DNA from 2 places in the Paenibacillus odorifer genome. Region 2 is predicted to be linked to the other one. Evidence: a T-box and tRNA genes for the amino acid it is inferred to sense, from the RefSeq annotation. Region 2 holds a T-box; the other holds one or more tRNA genes.
The links. A T-box is a leader RNA that pairs with one kind of tRNA and senses whether it is charged. The one in region 2 lies ahead of metG (methionine--tRNA ligase), so its partner is inferred to be a tRNA-Met.

Region 1 (9,958 bases), 1.1 Mb from region 2:
CGGTCTGGCTGGGCCTAGTATATGGCAGCAGTTGAACAGTCAGAGCTCCCCGGGGCAGGTTGCCCAGGTAACTCCGGGTGTAAGCAATGCTGGCAATTCGGGCACAGCTACATCGGGCAGCATTGTCATTCCCAAGCTGAAACTGCCAGATAAGGAATCTGGCGTGAAGGCAGATATGATCGCCTTGGTCGTGTATAAAAATAATATTTACACACAGTCAGCGACTCGCATCGACGCTGCCGATGCTGCCGCTCTGCGCGGTGACAAGTTAGGACGCACTACAGGCGGCATCAACGAATGGAGCGGTAACGACGAATATATTGAGTTAGCCTCGAACATCGGCGAAACGGATCTCTATTCCGTGAAGGGCTATGACTCCAGCTTCCTGATTATGTCCTATTCGGAAATCAACGGCGAGGTATTCGCTGAACTGTATGAGCACACGAACGGCATCACCATAAACAGCGGCGCCGACCTATTCGGCAAGCTGAATCTTGAAGGCCGAGTTACTTCAGCTCAGTCGGAAAGCTTCAACAGCTGGAACAACGGCCTCCAGCAGCAGGCGCCAATCGCCAATGGCGAGGCGCTTGATGGCTTCCTGACAGCACTCCAAGCGGCTAAACCGCTGGCAGCAGAGCCGCTGATCGAGCAAGGCATCTACGACAGCGAAGACCGCAAGATCATCTATCTGCAGCTGGAAGACAACGCCCGAGTAGAGCTGACGCTGTTCGGTCAAGGACTTGTACGCTACGGTCAGGCACCGGTATTCTTCGAGGTCGAATCCGGGGCATTCCAGCAGCTGTGGGACAGCATGAAACTTTAGGGATGTTGGTGGATACCCAGGGCCTGCGGTTGGGATTGGGATTGCGATCGGGATTGCGATCGGGACTGCGATCGGGATTGCGATCGGATTGCGATCGGATTGCGATCGGGACTGCGATCGGGATTGCGATCGAGACTGCGATCGAGACTGCGATTGGGACTGCGATTGGGACTGCGATCGGGACTGCGATCGGGACTGCGATTGCGAATGCGATCGAGATTGAGATTGAGATTGAGATTGGGACTGCGGTCGGAAGCAATTGGGTACATCGTTTCGATCGCCTTGCTCTCCATTGGAGGAATTTAGCTGACTGCTAACAAAAACGGCGCTGCTTCCAAACCATTTCATGGTTTGGAGCAGTGCCGTTTTGTGCTTTACTGTATGGTTTATGAGCTCGCATACTAGATATGCTGGTTGCAGAGGTGAAACTACTGACTGTTCCTTTATAGGCTACTTCTCATTGTAATTTCTGCAACTACATCTGCGAGGAGCATGGCACTAACGAGCTAACGAACTAACCTCCTTCACCTCGAGCTATCGGACCTAGTGGACCTCTGTCAAGAAAGTGGACAGTCACGCAACAGACATTCTAGTCAATTGCTCAGCAAAACGAACTGGAGAAAGATACCCCAGCGCGCCATGCATTCGCTTGCGGTTATAATAAAACTCAATATATTGAAAAAGTGTCTGGTAGGCTTGCTCCTTAGTTTTGAAGCGTGGATTACAATAAATGAGCTCCTTTTTCAAAATGCTGTGCCACGACTCGATACAGGCGTTATCATAACAGTTACCTCTGCGGCTCATGCTGGACTCCATGCCATACGCTTTCAACTGCTGCGTGTATTCATGAGAAGTATATTGAGAACCTCTATCGGAGTGATGTAATAGACCCTTTTCCGGTTGTTTAGCTTCGTAAGCATCTTGTAAAGCGCCAGAAATCAAGCTAGTTTCCATATGGTTTTCCAAGCGCCACCCCACGATTTCGCGCGTGCAAAGGTCCATCACACTAGCCAGGTACAAGCGCCCTCCCCGGCAAGGAATGTACGTAATATCGGTAACCCATACTGAATTGGGTTTGAGTATTTTAAATTGCTGGTTCAGCGTATTTGGGGCAATCGGATGGTCATGATTGGAGTCGGTGGTCTGTACGCGATACGTTTTGGAGACAATGGAGCGAAGCTTCATATGTCGCATGTACACACTCACCGTGCGTTCGGTAACGGTATAACCTTCTTGATGTAGCAGGCGGGTGATCTTCGGACTCCCATACCGCTTTTGATGGTCTGCAAAATGATACTGAATTCGCTTCATTATCGCAGCCTTACGAAGCATATGCGTACTGTTTTTTTCTGTCCGCCACTTGTAGTACCCGCTCCGTGACACATGTAGGGTCATGCACATCTTCTCCAAGAGAAACTCGGAGCGATGTTTTTCAATAAACTGGAATCTCAGTTCCTTGGTTTGCTGAAGATGTGCACTGCTTTTTTTACGATCGCTAATTCCTCTTCCACATCAGCAATCTTGTTATCTTTTTCTTGAAGTTGACGGCTCATTTCTTTCAACTGTGCCTCGAGTTCCCGTACTCGATCCACGCTAGCTGCCGGTTCATTCTTTAGTTCTCGATACTGGCTCATCCATTGATGCAGGGTACTTTTTGGGATGTTGAGCTCTTCCGCCAAGTCGCCCACTGTCTTTGTTTGCTCTTGAATGAACTGCACTGTCTGTTTTTTAAATTCTTCGTTATACCGTTGTCGATGTTCTCCCATGTGAACACACCTCCGTGGACTCATTATCGCCAGTCTGTTAACTACTGTCCACTTTTTATTCTAGCTTCATAGATGCCGCTATTTGCTGATTTTCAGCCTTTGGAGCATGGTTTCGGACTCCATGGACGCTAATGCCTAGAAAGAGACTCAAATGCGGTACTTTTTATGCCAATAGCGACTATGGAGTCCGTTAGAATTGCAAATGTGGAGAAAAACCTCTTTAAGGGTCAGCTGGGTCCGATAGGAGCCTCATACCAAAAATGCTCCCTACTCAAACGAAGTTTGGTGTTTAGTATAAGTAAGTTTGCAGCAAGAAAGAGTGCCCCAACAGCTATTTTATGATATGCTCCCCATATAGTAGACAGGTGAAATAATAAAAACCTGTCGCTGTATGGGGAGCATTTTTATGGAACAAAAAAAGTATACAGCACTGGAAAAGTTAACGATTCTCCAAGAAATTGAACGGGGCGACATTGGTTTGAAAGCTGCGGCCCGGAAGTATGGAATATCCAAAAACTCTATAGTGAAGTGGCGGCAACGTTATCAATTGTATGGATACGAAGGGCTGGAAGTCCGAAGCTACAATCGTACGTATTCTGCAGAACTTAAACTCTATGCCGTTAAGGATTATCTCGAGGGAGGATTGTCGCAAAACCAAATCATCTGCAAGTATAAGATTGCAAGTGCAACCCAACTCGCCAACTGGATTAGGAAGTATAATGGTCATAGCAACAGCTTAACAGCTCATTCAGGAGGAACTAAAGCTATGACCAAAGGACGCGTAACCACTTGGCAGGAACGGATAAATATCGTGCTGTACTGCCTTTCGAACGGAGAAGACTATGCGAAGGCGGCAAGCCATTTTCACGTGTCTTACCAACAAGTATATAGCTGGGTAAAGAAGTACGAAGCAGGTGGTGAAGAGGCATTACGAGACGGTAGAGGACGCACCAAAGCGCCTGAAGAACTTACGGAAGCAGATCGCCACAAACTCGCGATGCAAAAGCTGGAATACGAGAATGCACGCCTGCGTGCGGAGAATGCTTTTCTAAAAAAGTTAGAGGAACTCGAAAAGAGGAGGCGTTAAGAACCATTCGCCAGGTGAATATCTACCTGGCCATTCAGGCTGTTCAGCAGGAACAGTCTTGCTCCATTCGGCTTTTGTGTGACATCGCAGGGATTTCACGGTCAAGTTATTACAAATGGTTGAATCGCAAACCCAGTTTTCGAGAGGCTGACAACGAGAAACTGACAGAGGCCATGCTCCTCTTGTATGAGAAGGTGGAACGAACCTTTGGGTATCGCCAATTGACCCTGCATTTGCGCAGACAAATGGATAAATCTATTAACGCAAAGCGAGTGTACCGGCTGATGAGATGCCAAGGTATCCAGTCAGTCATCCGCAGAAAGAGAAAGAAGTATGTAGGCTCCACGCCTCAGCAGGTTGCAGAGAATGTGCTGAACCGTAATTTTGAGGCTGAAGCTCCAAACCAAAAATGGGTAACGGATGTAACGGAATTCAAATACGGCAACGGCAAGAAGGCGTATTTAAGTGCAATAAAAGATCTGTATGACAAGTCCATTGTTGCTTACGTTCTGGGTCATTCCAATAATAATTCGCTAGTTTTTAACACACTGGAATTAGCTTTGCAGGCAGCACCGGAGAGCCGAACCTTACTCCATAGCGACCGTGGTTTCCAGTATACCTCTCTGCATTTTAAGAAGATGCTGGACGATGCAGAACTGAAGCAAAGCATGTCCCGAGTAGGCTGCTGCATTGACAATTCGCCGATGGAATCCTTCTGGGGAACATTGAAATGTGAGAAGTACTACTTACATACCTACCAGACCTTTGAAGAACTCCAAACAGATATTGATACCTACATTCACTTTTATAATAACGAACGGTTACAGGCAAAACTAAACGGCCTCAGTCCCATTGAATTTAGGACTAAGGCCGCTTAAACTACTTTTATTTTTTGTGCTGTCTACTTGACGGGGTGCAGTTCATTTATCGGATACCGGATAACTCTTTCTTTTTTTCTGTCCATAACAAATCTTTCATACTCCAGAGTCCTTATGTTACTAATCCTCAGTCAAATACAATTCAAATTTCCTCACTATTAAACTATTTCACATGGTAAAATAAACCTGATTTAAATAAAAGGAGAGTACATAATATGGGATTTTTCAAAGGAGTATTACAGGGTCTTCTTACAATAATAGAAGATAGAGAATATCAGAAACTTTCGGAATCAAATACTATAAAAATCGATAATAAATTAACTTATACTCCAACAGTAAACAGACAATTCGCCATCATTGAAATTAAAGGTAATAATTATCTGCATAAAGATAGCATATTGAGCATGAAATTGAGTTCAGGATTTTTATCCATTGGAAACGTTATGATAAGTCGTTCATTAGTGTCAGGAAATCTTGATATGCTTAATTTATCGCAAGATGACTTTAACAATGGCGTTAACCTATATGGAATGATTTCCGATGAACGACAGAATGTAACAGAGATAGTATGTTGCTTGAAAAATGATATTTCCTTAATTCAAGGGTACGTTCAAGAAGCACTCGCTATTAAAAAGAATGAAGCTGAAAGAAAATTCATAATTCAACAAAATGAACAACTTAGGAAAGAAGAGGAAGAAAAACGAAAAAAATCACAAAAAGAATACTTCCAAACGCATATCAAAGAAAAACAAATTATGAAATATGGAATACGTCACACTAAATGCTGGAGATGTCATGCTCCTTTAGGCACTGAGACACACCCTATTCATTATTCTTGTGGTTGGCTCCAGTGTGACTGCGGTGCATGTAAATGCAATTATCACAGATAGTAAAAGAGTATTTTCGTTTTCATCGGTTACTTCTCCTTAGTGGGTACTTGTAAACTCAACCGCGGTGACCGGGGGCTAGAGTTATTGCTGGATTAATTCTTTAGGAAGCAATTCGCCCCAAAGGCAAATCAAAAGTACGCAGTATTTAGAGCATGCTTCTACATTGTGCGTTCAGTCATTCGCGAGCATCTCCTGTTGAGCATTATAGTCCGACTACTACGACATAAAAAAGGAACGCCCACCATGGACGCTCCTTTTTTTCTTATTCGTCTACAAAATTCTAGCTAGTTACGCATTTACACTTTCCGATTTTCGATCCTGTCTTGCGTGTAATGTTTTCATTGCAAATCTTGCTATCGGCTGCGCAACCAACAGTTCAATCCAAAATGCTATACCAAAGTTTCTTGGCCAGATGTGAAGGAAATTTTTAAGTGGATCCAGGCTTATTTGTTTCGTCCCAACCCATGTGCCGATAATTGATAGTAAAATAGATAACACCGTGACATTCAATAAAGTATTCAACAGAATCCTTGCATTAAATCCATCTGTTTGTCCCATGAATTTCGGCATCACTTTCCCGACAATCGGTCCTGCAACTAATCTTACAGATAAAACTACGATCATCCACATAAACGGAATAACCTTTAGTGTATCTATATACACTTCCTTACTGAAGCCACGTTCCAACCCCACAATAATAGGGGCAATAGTGTTTACTGAAATGATTGAAATAATGAGTAAAAATAGTATACCTTCTTTTCCGTTTCTGGGCAGTCTTTTGTCTCCATGCATGTTTGTCATCTCCGTGAATAATATTTCAGATGGCAGACGTATCATGAGACATATATTTTTGGCCCAACAAAAAAGACCAATATCTCTACACACTGATTTAATAATTATAACATTTATTTAAAATGAATGTCAGACCTTCTACTAAAATTTATTAAATCCCCCTACTAACAAAGAACAGTTACCTGCATGCGCCTTAGCAAGAGCGGCAGTGGAAGAGAAGTAAACTGCCGTACTCTACAACGACACTAGAAATATTCTAGATTGGCTACAATGATAACCAGTGGTACTTTGCAAGGTTTTTCAGAATATTATTGATGGTCTTAAGGAACGCTATACGCAAATCGGGGCTAAAAAAAAAGAATACGAGGACTCATACAAGGAAATTGACTTAGTATGTTGCTACTCTGGTCGGAGCTATATAAAGCTAAAGGTAGGTAGCTGCTGAACGACTGGGTATGACTCCAGCGATGTTCAACGAATAATACTCACACCTACTCCCAATCATGCAGGAAGAGGCCGTTGATAAAATTGAAGCAGAACTGAATAAATACGCTGAAAAACAGCTCGAAACTGCAGAAAAATAATTCCAGTTAGCAAATCCGTTAGCAAACTCAAAATTCTGTTCTTTATCCATTCTACTTTCTTATATTGCTAAGCTTATAGACAGCAAAAAACCCTTACAAAGTAAGGGTTTTTGATAAGTGGGCCCTGAGGGACTCGAACCCCCGACCAATCGGTTATGAGCCGACCGCTCTAACCAACTGAGCTAAGGGCCCGGATCTAAAAATATCCGAATGTACAATTGCTGTTGTAATAAAATTGGTTGCGGGGGCAGGATTTGAACCTGCGACCTTCGGGTTATGAGCCCGACGAGCTACCGGGCTGCTCCACCCCGCGTCAGAAATAATATTCAAACAGCGACAATAAATAATATACAGTACAAAATGGGTCTACGTCAAGGATGAATTTGTAAAAGTTCTCAAGGCAAAAATCTAACCCCATATCTTCCTTTGCGGGATCGATAAATTTCCACAAAACTTGGGTCATGGTAGCCATAAATCCAGCCATCTTGCTCCAACCTTTTTGCTAAACAACCTGCTTGAAATCTCGTTCTGAACAGTTTCGCGAAGTATATCCAATTCATGATGCCCTCTTCTCCTTTTTGCAAATTAATCTCACGCTGCTCTGAACTTATCATGCCCAAGTTCCACAAAATAAGCCACCGGAAATCCGGTGGCCGCTACATATTCCAAAACTTAATCCCCTATAGAGTCGAAATAATATGTGGGATCTTTTTCGAGCGTACCCAGCATGGTATTCCCTTGCTTCTCCCAAGCTTTGAGGGCACTCTCCACCGTTCTTTTGCCCTGATAAACTTCTGTGAATAGTTGGCGCCCAACATCGTTAATACGGCTAATTCCAGGCTTCTGTGTTTGTAGGACGTTCATCAAAGGATCATTGGCTGGTAATGGTTTGAGCGTATAGAAGGATTCCAGATTTACTGAAGGTACCTTCGTGGTAATGTAATCCTTACGGGAAGTTAGTTCCCCGCGGGTATGAGCTTTAATTTTGGCTACCTCATTACTGTTGACGAACTTGATCAAATCCCAAGCATCTTCCTTATTAGCAGCCATAGTGTTGATAGCCATCATATTACCTACCCAAGTACCTACAGCCACTCCTGGTTTCTCCTTAAAAGTAGGTACGGTAACGAAACCCCAATCGACGGGACTGTAATTTTTAATTTTTGCTGCATTGCGGCTCACACCTGCAAGCTCATTAAGATAATCGTATTCTCCAATTACCATTGCAGCTTTTCCGGTAAGGAATAGATCCCCTTGGACAGGACTATAGGTGCTCCGTTCTGTTTCTATAAAATCCATACCGTTTAACCCAGGTGTAATTTGCTTTTTCACCAATTGGCTGTAGGTCGTCCAAGCTTGACTCCACTGTGTTTGGTTTACCTCCATCTTATGTCCCTTGTTGTCATACATAGCAAGCTCAAGCGGTGAGACATAGGTCTGCATATCCCAGAAAGGATCGCTCATATAACGGTTCATCGAAAATCCATATATACGCTTATCTTTATTTGTCGATTTCTTGGTCACCTTTTCGGCCAGCGCGAACACTTCATCCCAAGTCATTCCGTCCGTCGGATAACCTACACCAGCAGCATCAAAAATACCTTTGTTAAAATATAACGCACTCGACATAAAGGTCGGTGCTAACGCGTAAAGACTTCCTCCACCCAGCTCACGTACTCCATTTAACATTGTAGGTGCCATATTGCTTAAATCATATTGATCTCGTGCGATAAGCGGCTCCAGCGATTGCACCAGATTATGCTTCACCAAACTCTTCACCAATGTACTATCACCGACGATTACATCAACTGGCTGTGCACCGCCCATAATTGTTCGGATATTCTCCAGATTATCTGGGTTAACCTCTGGATAGGTGCTGTCAAAACGAAGCTCATTCATATTGATGGCTGGAATAATCTCAAGTTTGATTTCAGGATGCTGCAATTCATACATATCTGTAAACTGCTGACGAAAAGAAGAATCGTCTTCTCCAGACCAGAGGCTGCCAATACGTAACACGCGCTGTTCTGTAGATGGCTTAGAAGCCTCTGCCCAGGCTGTATGCCTGCTTTCAGAAATTAAAGGCAATAGGAGTGCTGCACATATTCCAAAGCTTAACCAGCGCCGCCATAGCCTTCTATTATTATTTATATGATTCATTCTTGAACCCTCCCATAAAATACTCAATCCATCCACCTTATGAATAATTACCCATAATTCTAGTAACAGTATATAGCTTTATTCAGGAGGGGAAGTTACAGGCTGTTTAAAGTTATGCTACGATTTCTTCATATTATTTCTATAAAAAACATTCCGGGAGTTTTCTGAGGATCCTGATATGCCTTTCTACGGCAGGATAATTGCACTTTGTGCGACTATTACAGCTGTGTGTGTTGCGCTTCTCCTTTTAATTGCACTATGTGCAGTTAAAAAACGTTATTAGGAGCTTTCGGCGGATTTCTGGCGGATATAATTGCACAAAGTGCAACTATATCCGCCAGATCCTCTAAGGAAGGTTAGTTTAAGTGCACGAACTGAAACTATTCTGCGTTTGAGACGACAGTGCGATGAAATCACCAGGTGTCAGAGCGCAATATACCAGAGCGACAGAGCGTAATACCAGAGTGACAGAGCGCAATAAACCAGAGTGACAGAGCACAATATACCAGAGCGACAGTGCGCAGGTCAGCCAAATGTCAGAATGTGAATGTGAATGCAAACACCAAAACCCTACTCTCCACTCCACTCTACTTTTCCTTTTACCAATACAGCATTTGCCTTCCCTACTAACTAACCTACTAACTAACCTGCTGCCTTTCCTATGACCGGCACAAATCGCCCCTTCTACGCAGGATAATTGCACTTTGTACAACTATTAAAGCCGAATGTATTATGCTTCTTCCTTTTAATTGCACTATGTGCAGTTAAAAAACGTTATTAGGTGCTTTCGGCGGATTTCTGGCGGATATAATTGCACAAAGTGCAACTATATCCGCCAGATCCTCTAAGGAAGGTTAGTTTAAGTGCACGAACTGCAACTATTCTGCGTGTGTGACGACATTGCGATGGCATCACCGGGGCAGAATATAGTATTCCAGAGTGTCAGAGCACCTTTTCCTTTTAATTGCACTCGGTGCA
Region 2 (9,958 bases):
AAGGCTTTAAGCAAAGAAAACTATACATCACCTACACCAATACAGGAGCAGTCGATTCCAGCTGTATTAGCGGGTAGAGATTTACTTGGATGCGCGCAAACGGGAACAGGAAAAACAGCTGCATTTTCCGTGCCTATTATTCAATTGTTAAGCGAACAATCCAACCCAAACAAATCCAATAATGTGCGACGCATTCGCTCGTTGATTTTAACACCGACAAGAGAACTAGCGATTCAAATTGCTGATAACATAAAAGCGTATAGCCAATATACAGATATCCGCTCTGCTGCCATTGTTGGCGGTGTGTCACAGAAAGTGCAAGAACGTGCACTGAATCAAGGTGCCGATATTCTTATTGCTACCCCTGGTAGACTTATCGACCTGATCAATCAGAAACGTGTAGATCTGCAATATGTACAAATTTTAGTTCTGGATGAAGCTGACCGGATGCTGGATATGGGCTTTATCCATGATGTGAAACGAATCATCGCCAAAATGCCTACGAAGAAGCAAACTCTGTTTTTCTCGGCAACGATGCCAACTGAAATTTCTAAATTGATCAAAACATTGCTTGTGAATCCAGTCAAGGTAGAAATCACACCTGTGTCATCTACTGCGGATAGAATCAATCAATCGATCTATTTATTAGAGAATGGAAATAAGCAAAACCAATTGAACCTGCTGTTACAGGATAAATCCATTGTCTCAGCTTTGGTGTTTACTCGTACCAAACGTGGTGCAGACCGTGTTACCCGCGATCTGGCTAAAGTGAACATTGCTGCTCAAGCCATACACGGCAATAAATCTCAAAATGATCGCCAGAACGCCTTGCGGAATTTTAAAAGCGGTGCGACTCGTGTTCTCGTAGCTACGGATATAGCTGCCCGGGGAATTGATATTGATGAGCTGTCTCACGTAATTAACTTCAACTTACCGAACATTCCGGAAACCTATGTGCACCGGATCGGTCGTACAGGCAGAGCGGGATTGAGCGGAACGGCAATTTCTTTTTGCGAAGCTGAAGAGCTTCCTTTCCTTAAAGATATTGAAAAATTGATTGGAAAATCGATTCCGGAAGTTAAGGATCATCCTTATCCGATGTCTCGTAAAACGCAAATGAAGACAGATCGTTCGGCGAAACCGTCAGGTTCGAAAGCAGCAGCTTCGAGACCATCGTCTTCCAGACCGTCGAATTCCAAACCAGCAACTGCTAAACCTGGGGCAACAAAACCGGCAGCAACAAAATCAGCGGCATCCAAACCAGCTAAAGCAAAACCTAAGTCTAACCCTCCATTGAAGCCAAAGTCCGAGTGGTTCACAAAAGGAAGACAAAAAACGAGCAGCAGATAAGTAAGTTTGAATGCGTATCGTTTCTATAGCAAAATAAAAAAACGTCAGAGTAAATTGAACTGCACCCCAATTGTTAGACACAACTAACATTTGGAGGTGCAGTTTTTTATGTTTTATGTCCTGATGATTTACAACAAAAAACAGCCGCTAAACAGTTCCTCACTGTACAACGGCTGTTGTTATTTCATTTATGCGGTTGCTTCAATTGTATTGTCCTGAACATAGGGGCTCAGTTCTTGCTGAAGTCCTGTGCTGATGGAAGTCATAGGGAGGCGAAGCGTATCCGAGGATAGTAGGCCGTTTTGGTTAAGCATCCATTTAATTGGAGCGGGATTCGATTCCTTGAACAATAGGCGGATGATCGGCAGTAGTTGTTCAAAGCTTTCTTTAGCGAAGTCCACTTGACCAGATGTAAAGGCTTCAAAGATACGAAGGCATTCTGCCGGATAAACGTTGGCAGTAGCGAGCATACCCCCAGCTGCTCCGCAGCTAAGCATTTCATAAAAGAGGGAATCATCGCCGCCAAGCACAGGTTTAGCACCTGTACGGACTAACTCTGTAACCATTTTTGTACTGCCTGAGCAGTCTTTTAAACCGACAACATTATTCATTTCTAGGATTGTACGTGCAGTATCTACCGTCATGGCGGTACCTGTACGACTTGGAATATCATAAGCCATGATAGGTATGCCTACTTCTGCTGCTTTGCGGAAATGGGCAATGATACCCTCTTGTGAAGGACGACTATAATAAGGTACGACTACTAGTGCACAATCAGCACCAAGGTTTGCAGCAATTTCCGTGCGTGCAACCGTAGAGGCTGTATCATTGGTACCTGTACCAACTACTAAGGGGATTGATGTGGATTGTAGAAGCTCACGGGAAGTGTTTACTAGAAGCTGCATTTCATTTACGGTTACAGTGGGCGATTCTCCGGTGGTTCCATTAACGACCAGACCTTGTATGCTGTTGTTAATAATGTTCTTTACATAACGCTGATACGAATCCAAATCAACTTCACCAGCAGCATTGAACGGGGTGACCACGGGGACATAAACTCCATAAATCTGTTGTTCTGTAAGCATAAATTATCGGCCTCCAAAATATTTTAATTCCTCTACATACACTTTACCATGGAAAGTAGCATCGTCGTTAGCTATAATAAATGATATGGATCATCAAAAATATTGATGTTAGGGTGAGGTAATGGATTTAACCTATTTACGAACCTTCCGCGAGGTGGCTAAACGTCAGAGCTTTACGCGAGCTGCTGAAGAATTGGGATATGCACAATCAAGTGTGACGATGCAAATACAGAAGATAGAGAAGGAATATGGAGTACCTTTAATAGAGAGGCATGGCCGTCAGCTGCGGCTTACCCCGCCAGGAGAAGAGTTATTGAAGCTGTTCGTGGAGATTTTGGATTTGTATGATCGTTCAAAAGAAACCATCGCCCAGCAAATCGGAGGAACGATAACTATTGGGACGATAGATTCTTTAGCGGCCTTTTATTTACCTCCTTACCTGCAGCAGCTAAGGACTAAATTTCCGAAGCTGGATATTCATCTGCAAACGATGCAGGAAGCTAATCTTCTTGCCAAAATAAAAGATGGCGAAGTAGATCTAGGCTTAATGTTGGATCGCACCACTGCGGATTCCATCCTTGAGCGTACGATCGTCAGAGATGAGCCGCTTGTATTGATAGCCCCCATTCATCATCCGCTTGCCCAGATGGATACGGTAACCCTAAACGATCTGAATAACTGTGAGCTAATAGTCTCGGAGGAAAGCTGTATTTACCGCAGTCTGTTCGAGAATTTGTTAAAAGAGCACGGGATCATATTCCGCATAGGTTTTGAGCTTTCGAATCTGGAGGCCATCAAACGTTGTGTAATGAATGGCCTTGGAATTGCTTTGTTACCAAAAATCGTGGCAGAGGAAGAAATTGAACGAGGAAGCTTGGCGGAGCTGTCCTTTATTCATCCCGAAATTCACTTTGATCTGCAGCTTCTGATGCACCCTAAGAAGTGGAAATCACAACCGCTTCAATTTTTAATCCAAATGTTGCTTGCAAATCATTAATTTATTCCCATCAGGATCTTTCACAACAAACCAATGCTCATCTTGAATTTCAGTTACTAGCTCTACACCGAGAGCCTTCACATAATTGAAAGAGGCTTGCAAATCATCGGTCAGTAACAAAAAAGCTGGTGTTGTAATGGGCGGTGTTCCTTCAGGTTCTAAGCCGCCCCACAACGGCATGGTATCCAGTATGATTCCAGTGTTTCCCTGCATAGGCAGCGGGCATAAATGACCGTTCATGATCTTACAATCTGTCTCTGGAAGCCCCAGGACTTGGCAATACCAGCGACGGGATTTTTCAATATCATGTACGGGAATGAATACACTGCCAATTAAGTTCTTTACGGGGCTTTTTATTGTGGAATTTAAAGCGGACATTGCTTGTTCATTCATTTAAAGACCTCCCAAATCCGAAATGGATAAACCTTTATTTGGAAATTATGTATCTAATCTATTTAAATCATACAATCAATAGGATTGCAAGGGAATTGTAAATGGTTATATTTTCATATGAAAGTAGCCAAAAAATTTGACATTGAAAATCAGTTTATGTTATATAAAAAGAAGAATTAGCACTCATCTAAGAAGAGTGCTAATCACGGAATGATGAATAATAAGGTTATTTTGAAAGGAGATTTATTTATTCATGGCCAAAAAAGAGTTTAAAGCCGAATCGAAAAGATTGCTGGAAATGATGATTAACTCCATTTATACTCAACGGGAAATTTTCCTGCGTGAACTGATTTCCAATGCAAGTGATGCGATTGATAAGATCTATTACAAAGCCTTAGCTGATGAAGGCCTGGTCTTCAATAAAGAGGATTATTATATTAAAGTGACCGCCGATAAGGCGAACAGAACCTTGACGATTTCCGATACAGGTATCGGGATGACACAAGAGGAGCTGGAGAATAACTTAGGTACAATCGCGAAGAGTGGATCTCTTGCTTTTAAGAAAGAGAACGAAGCTAAAGATGGCCACAATATCATCGGACAGTTCGGAGTGGGCTTCTACGCTGCGTTTATGGTGGCTGATGACGTTATAGTGATCAGTAAGGCATTAGGCAGCGACGAGGCCTTTAAATGGGAGTCTAAGGGCGCTGACGGCTATACCATCGAGACTGTTGAGAAGGATTCTGTCGGCACTGATGTGATTTTGAAGATTAAAGAGAATACTGAAGAAGATCAATATGATGAATATTTGGAAGAATATCGCCTGAAATCCATCATTAAAAAATACTCCGACTTCATCCGTTTCCCAATCAAAATGGACTTGAAGGAACAAAAGCCAAAAGAAGGCACGGAGAATGAGTTCGAAGAAGTTGTTCAAGAACAAACCGTAAACAGCATGGTGCCAATCTGGCGCAAGAACAAAAGCGAGCTGACTACAGAAGATTACGATAACTTCTATGCAGAGAAACGTTACGGCTTCGATAAGCCGCTTAAACATATTCATATCAGTGCTGATGGTGCTGTAGTGTACAATGCGATTTTGTTCATCCCAGAAAATACACCGTTTGACTATTACACAAAGGAATATGAAAAAGGTCTTGAGCTCTATTCCAACGGTGTGTTGATCATGAACAAATGTGCGGATCTGCTGCCTGATTACTTCAGTTTTGTAAAAGGTATGGTGGACTCAGAGGATCTTTCCTTGAACATTTCCAGAGAGATGCTCCAGCATGACCGTCAGCTGACTCTGATCGCTAAGAACATTAAGAATAAAGTGAAAAGCCAACTGCAAAGCCTGCTGAAGGATGAAAGAGAGAAATATGAGCAGTTCTATAATGCTTTTGGCAGACAGCTTAAGTTTGGTGTTTATAACGATTATGGGATGCACAAAGACACCCTTCAAGATTTGTTGATGTTCTACTCCTCCAAGGAGAAGAAGCTGGTTACGCTGGACGAATACGTCTCAAGAATGCCAGAAGATCAGAAGTATATCTACTATGCTTCCGGAGAGTCGATCGACAGAATCGAGAAGCTCCCGCAAACCGAGCTTGTATCGGATAAAGGGTATGAAATTCTCTACTTCACTGATGATATTGATGAATTTGCGATCAAGATGATTCAGTCTTATAAGGAAAAAGAATTTAAATCCGTATCCAGCGGAGATCTGGGGATCGAAGCCGACGAAGCGGACAAGCCAACGGAAGCGGAAGAGAACGAAAACAAGGAGCTTTTTGAAGCGATGAAGGACATCCTGTCCGGCAAAGTGAAAAATGTTAAAGCTTCCAAACGTTTAAAGACTCATCCGGTATGTCTCTCTGCAGAAGGTGAGCTGACGATCGAGATGGAGAAAATTCTGAAATCGATGCCGAATGGCCAAGAGGTGCAAGCGGATAAGGTACTTGAAATCAACATCCATCACGAAGTATTCCAGTCCTTGAAGGCGGCAGCAGAGAACGACAAAGAAAAGCTCGGTTTATACACGAACCTGCTGTACAACCAAGCCCTGTTGATCGAAGGTCTACAGGTTAGTGATCCTGTTCAATTCACCAATGATATTTGCAAAATCATGAAATAATATGAAGTACAGAGACCATCCAATTGTATTATGATTGGGTGGTCTTTTTTATTTCAGCATTTCATTTTGTTGTGCGAAAAAGGTAGTAATCAATTTCAGAGTCATTATTTGTGCAACCGCTGATCGAATAGATAATTTCACCTTGTGTGCTTTTTTTACTCGTCACTTCGGAGCAGGTATCGGTTCTGACTCCTGTGTTGCTTCCACCGAATGCATCATTAGAGGTATCATAGCTATAATTAATCACGTTACCGTCAAATTTCAAATCCTTAAATATAGGATCGCCTTCATCTGTGTAACTTGTAACGCGTATATTGTCTGCTTTTTTGCTGGAGAGATTCGTTATAAATTGCTCGAATTTATCGAGGTTGTACACTTTTTCCCAAGAAACAATATCCCCTCTACTGATGGCTTCTTTGGAAGTATAGGGCTCACTTTTAGGTACAGAATTGACTTGATTATCGGAGCAACCCCATACCCCTGCTAGTAAAAGAACAGAGAGTGTAAGCAAATTTACCTTTTTCACTGAGGGACCTCCTTGTAACGTATTTATATAAAAGACGGAGATTAACTGGAAAAGTTACAGTGAGCTTGATTTTTCACATTGACAATAAACAACAAATTGATTATTATTTTCTCTAACTTGAATATGTAAAAGCAAAGAAGAGAAAGAGTACCACGGCAATTCTTTCAACAGAGAGCTCCGGTCGCTGAAAAGGAGTAAAGAAAACCCTTGGGAATATGGTCTCAGAGCTGCGCATCGAAACCTTATGGGTTGTAGGCTGCGCCGGAACCTGCATCCGTTACAGTGCTAGGGTATAAACGTTAATTAACGTCGTACCTGAAGAGGTAAATGTCATGAGGCATTTATAAAATTAGGTGGTAACACGTGAGTAGAACTCTCGTCCTTTGTGGATGGGAGTTTTTTTGTTGTCAAAAAAAGGAGGAAAAGGTTAATGAGTAATGTGTTTATAGGTGGCGCTTGGCCGTATGCGAATGGATCTTTACATCTTGGGAGATTATCAAGTGTGTTGCCTGGGGATGTGCTGGCACGATATTTTCGCTCCAAAGGGGATAACGTATTATATGTATCAGGCAGTGATTGCCATGGCACACCCGTAGCGGTTCAGGCTGCGAATGAAGGGATTACACCCGGAGCTTTTGCAAGCAGATATCATGAGGAGTTTCTGAAGTGTTTTAAACAGCTGGGATTTAGTTATGATCTATATACTCGAACGGATCAACCGCAGCATCATAAGGTCGTGCAAGAGTTGTTTACAAAGCTACTAGAGAATGGTCATTTATATAAAAAAACCATTGCGCAATGTTACTGCGAGGTGGATCAGCGCTTTTTGCCAGACAGATATGTGGAAGGGACTTGTCCGGTATGTGGCCAGCGGGCGCGAGGGGATCAATGTGATTATTGTTCTACGATTCTAGATCCTGCCGATTTGTTAGACAGAGTCTGCAAATTATGTGGTAATACACCATCAGAAAGGCCGACAGAACATTATTATCTTAGCTTATCTAATTTTCAGTCTGAATTAACGGAATATGTAGAGGAAGCACAATTTTGGAGAGAAAACGCTATAAAACTGACCAAACGTTATTTACAAGAAGAGCTGCAGGACCGCGCGGTAACAAGAGACTTGTCTTGGGGTGTAGATGTTCCTGTGGCTGGATTTGAAGATAAAAAAATTTATGTTTGGATTGAGGCGGTAAGTGGTTATTTATCAGCCAGTAAGCAGTGGGCTGCACAGTCCGGAGGAAGCTGGGAGGATTTTTGGTTAGAGGAAAAAGGGGAGATTACTGCTTATTATGTGCATGGTAAAGACAATATTCCTTTTCACACTTTAATATGGCCGGCTGTGTTATTAGGAGCTGGAGGTCTGCATTTACCGGACAGGATTATATCTAGCGAATATTTAACCCTTGAAGGGCAGAAGTTCTCCACTAGCCGAAACTGGGCGGTCTGGGTACCTGATATTTTAGAGCGGTATCAGCCAGATTCTATTCGTTATTTCTTAATTGCTAATGGACCCGAGAAGCGGGACACGGATTTTTCCTGGAGAGAGTTTATTTATAGCCATAATGGAGAGCTGCTTGGAGCATTTGGTAACTTTGTGAACCGTTCATTGGCTTTTGTAGATAAGTTTTATGAAGGGAAAGTGCCGAATGGGCAATTGGATAAGGGGTGGAATGACAACATTGACCTCTTGTATCTCGAATCAGGGCGGCTTATTGAGGCTGGGAATCTAAAAGATGCGCTGGAGTATATTTTTTCTTATGTGCGCAAGGCAAACCAGTATTTCGACCTGCAAAAACCATGGATACAGATAAAAGAGGATCAGGTTTCTTGTGATTCTGCAATATACACATGTGTGCAGATTATTGCGAACCTAGCGAATTTGTTACATCCGTTTCTGCCGTTCTCTTGTGACAAGATCAGGGGGTTCCTGTCGTTAGAACTACCGAATTGGCAGCCTTGCTCGGTACCCCCTTACCAACAGGTTACTGATTTACAATTATTGTTTGAACGAATTGATATTAACCGTATTAAAGAAGAAGAGGATAGGCTCGTTCAACAGCAAGTGAATAAATAGAGCTGGTATTATCCATTCTTGAAACTCTCAATAAACTTTGAAGCCAATGATGACAAGTATTTATCCTTAATCCAGACGGCGGCGACCCGCGTGCGTAGTGATTCACTACTAATTTCTTTATAGATCAAATTACTATTACTCGTTAATTCGAAAGCGGATTTGGGGATGATTCCGATGCCAAGACCAGCGTTTGCCCAGAGCAGTGTTGTTCTAGCATCATCATTCATACAGAAAATCAGCGGATCAAAGCCGTTCTCAAGACATGTTTCCCGGATAAGCTGCTCAAAACGGCGGTAGATAATAAGCGGCTTATCCTTTAGCTCACCGATCTCAATAAAGTTTTCATCCGTTTTCCAGTCATACTCAGGTGTCATTACGGCAATCATAGGTTCAGCTTGTGTGTAAAGACATTCTAAATTTGTACCATTAAAGGGTGTCCTAACAATCCCGACTTCGACAATGCCTTTATTCAAGAGGTCAATGATTCTAAAGGTATTTCCTTCATGAATCTCAAACTTCACACCTTTATAGGTTTTGTGAAATTCACATAGCCGATCTTGAAGCAACGTAGCTCCAGAGGAAGAAACTGTACCAATGGCTAGGGTTCCTTTTAAACCTTTGACAAAATCAGTGAGCTCACGGGCAGTGGAATCTGCCAGCTCCAGAATTTGTTGGGCACGGTCCCGCAAAATGGCTCCAGCTTCAGTGAGCTGCACGCTGCGTGGACCTCGTTCCACTAGCTTTACACCGAGTTCTTCCTCCAGGAGCTTTAGCTGCTGGCTCAGTGGAGGCTGGGCCATTTGCAGTTTTTTGGCTGCAGATGTGATCTGTCCTTCCTCAGCTATCGCCATAAAATATTTAAGCTGTCTAATATCCATATAAAAATCCTCCGAACTTGAGATATGCTAATCGTATGGGAGCGATACGAATCCAATATTATTAATATGTGAGTAGATATGCCATAATCATAACTGTTCTTATACATATTTCAAGTGGTTAAATACTTCTTATGTTGGGTGTGGATAAATTTGTTCAAAATTGCAGTATATTTAAAGCCGTACAAAAAAGAAGCGATCATTGGACCGATCTTCAAACTGATGGAAGCGATTCTGGAGCTGATTTTGCCTACCATTGTCGCATTGATCATCAACAACGGGGTTGGCAATCATGACAGCGCCTATGTTTACCGCATGGGTGGCCTAATGGTTCTGATGTCACTGCTTGGCTTCGGCTGCTCCATGGTATGCCAATACTATGCAGCCCGGGCTTCACAGGGATTCGGTACGACACTACGCAATAAGATGTTTAGACATATTACATCCTTGTCGTATGCTGAACTGGATACCTTAGGTACGCCTACACTGATTAATCGGATTACCAATGACGTAAACCAGCT

Region 1: it has a tRNA-Met gene. The T-box ahead of metG (methionine--tRNA ligase) is inferred to sense a tRNA for this amino acid. The anticodon was not compared.

The regions. Positions count from the first base shown of each region.
Region 1 is NZ_CP009428.1:5,124,095-5,134,052, forward strand. Features, by position in the region: gene PODO_RS22440 (hypothetical protein) at 1-823, shown strand, start outside; gene PODO_RS31750 (hypothetical protein) at 802-1,140, shown strand; gene PODO_RS22450 (IS3 family transposase) at 1,397-2,323, opposite strand; gene PODO_RS22455 (transposase) at 2,272-2,589, opposite strand; one part of gene PODO_RS30720 (IS3 family transposase) at 2,996-3,629, shown strand; one part of gene PODO_RS30720 (IS3 family transposase) at 3,629-4,554, shown strand; gene PODO_RS22470 (hypothetical protein) at 4,770-5,444, shown strand; gene PODO_RS22475 (DUF2798 domain-containing protein) at 5,733-6,236, opposite strand; tRNA gene PODO_RS22480 (tRNA-Ile) at 6,939-7,012, opposite strand; tRNA gene PODO_RS22485 (tRNA-Met) at 7,057-7,133, opposite strand; gene PODO_RS22495 (ABC transporter substrate-binding protein) at 7,493-8,980, opposite strand.
Region 2 is NZ_CP009428.1:4,052,961-4,062,918, reverse strand. Features, by position in the region: gene PODO_RS17610 (DEAD/DEAH box helicase) at 1-1,350, shown strand, start outside; gene dapA (4-hydroxy-tetrahydrodipicolinate synthase) at 1,539-2,435, opposite strand; gene PODO_RS17600 (LysR family transcriptional regulator) at 2,557-3,432, shown strand; gene PODO_RS17595 (VOC family protein) at 3,403-3,825, opposite strand; gene htpG (molecular chaperone HtpG) at 4,079-5,959, shown strand; gene PODO_RS17585 (DUF4362 domain-containing protein) at 6,021-6,485, opposite strand; T-box leader at 6,611-6,872, shown strand; gene metG (methionine--tRNA ligase) at 6,916-8,562, shown strand; gene PODO_RS17575 (LysR family transcriptional regulator) at 8,571-9,440, opposite strand; gene PODO_RS17570 (ABC transporter ATP-binding protein) at 9,591-9,958, shown strand, end outside.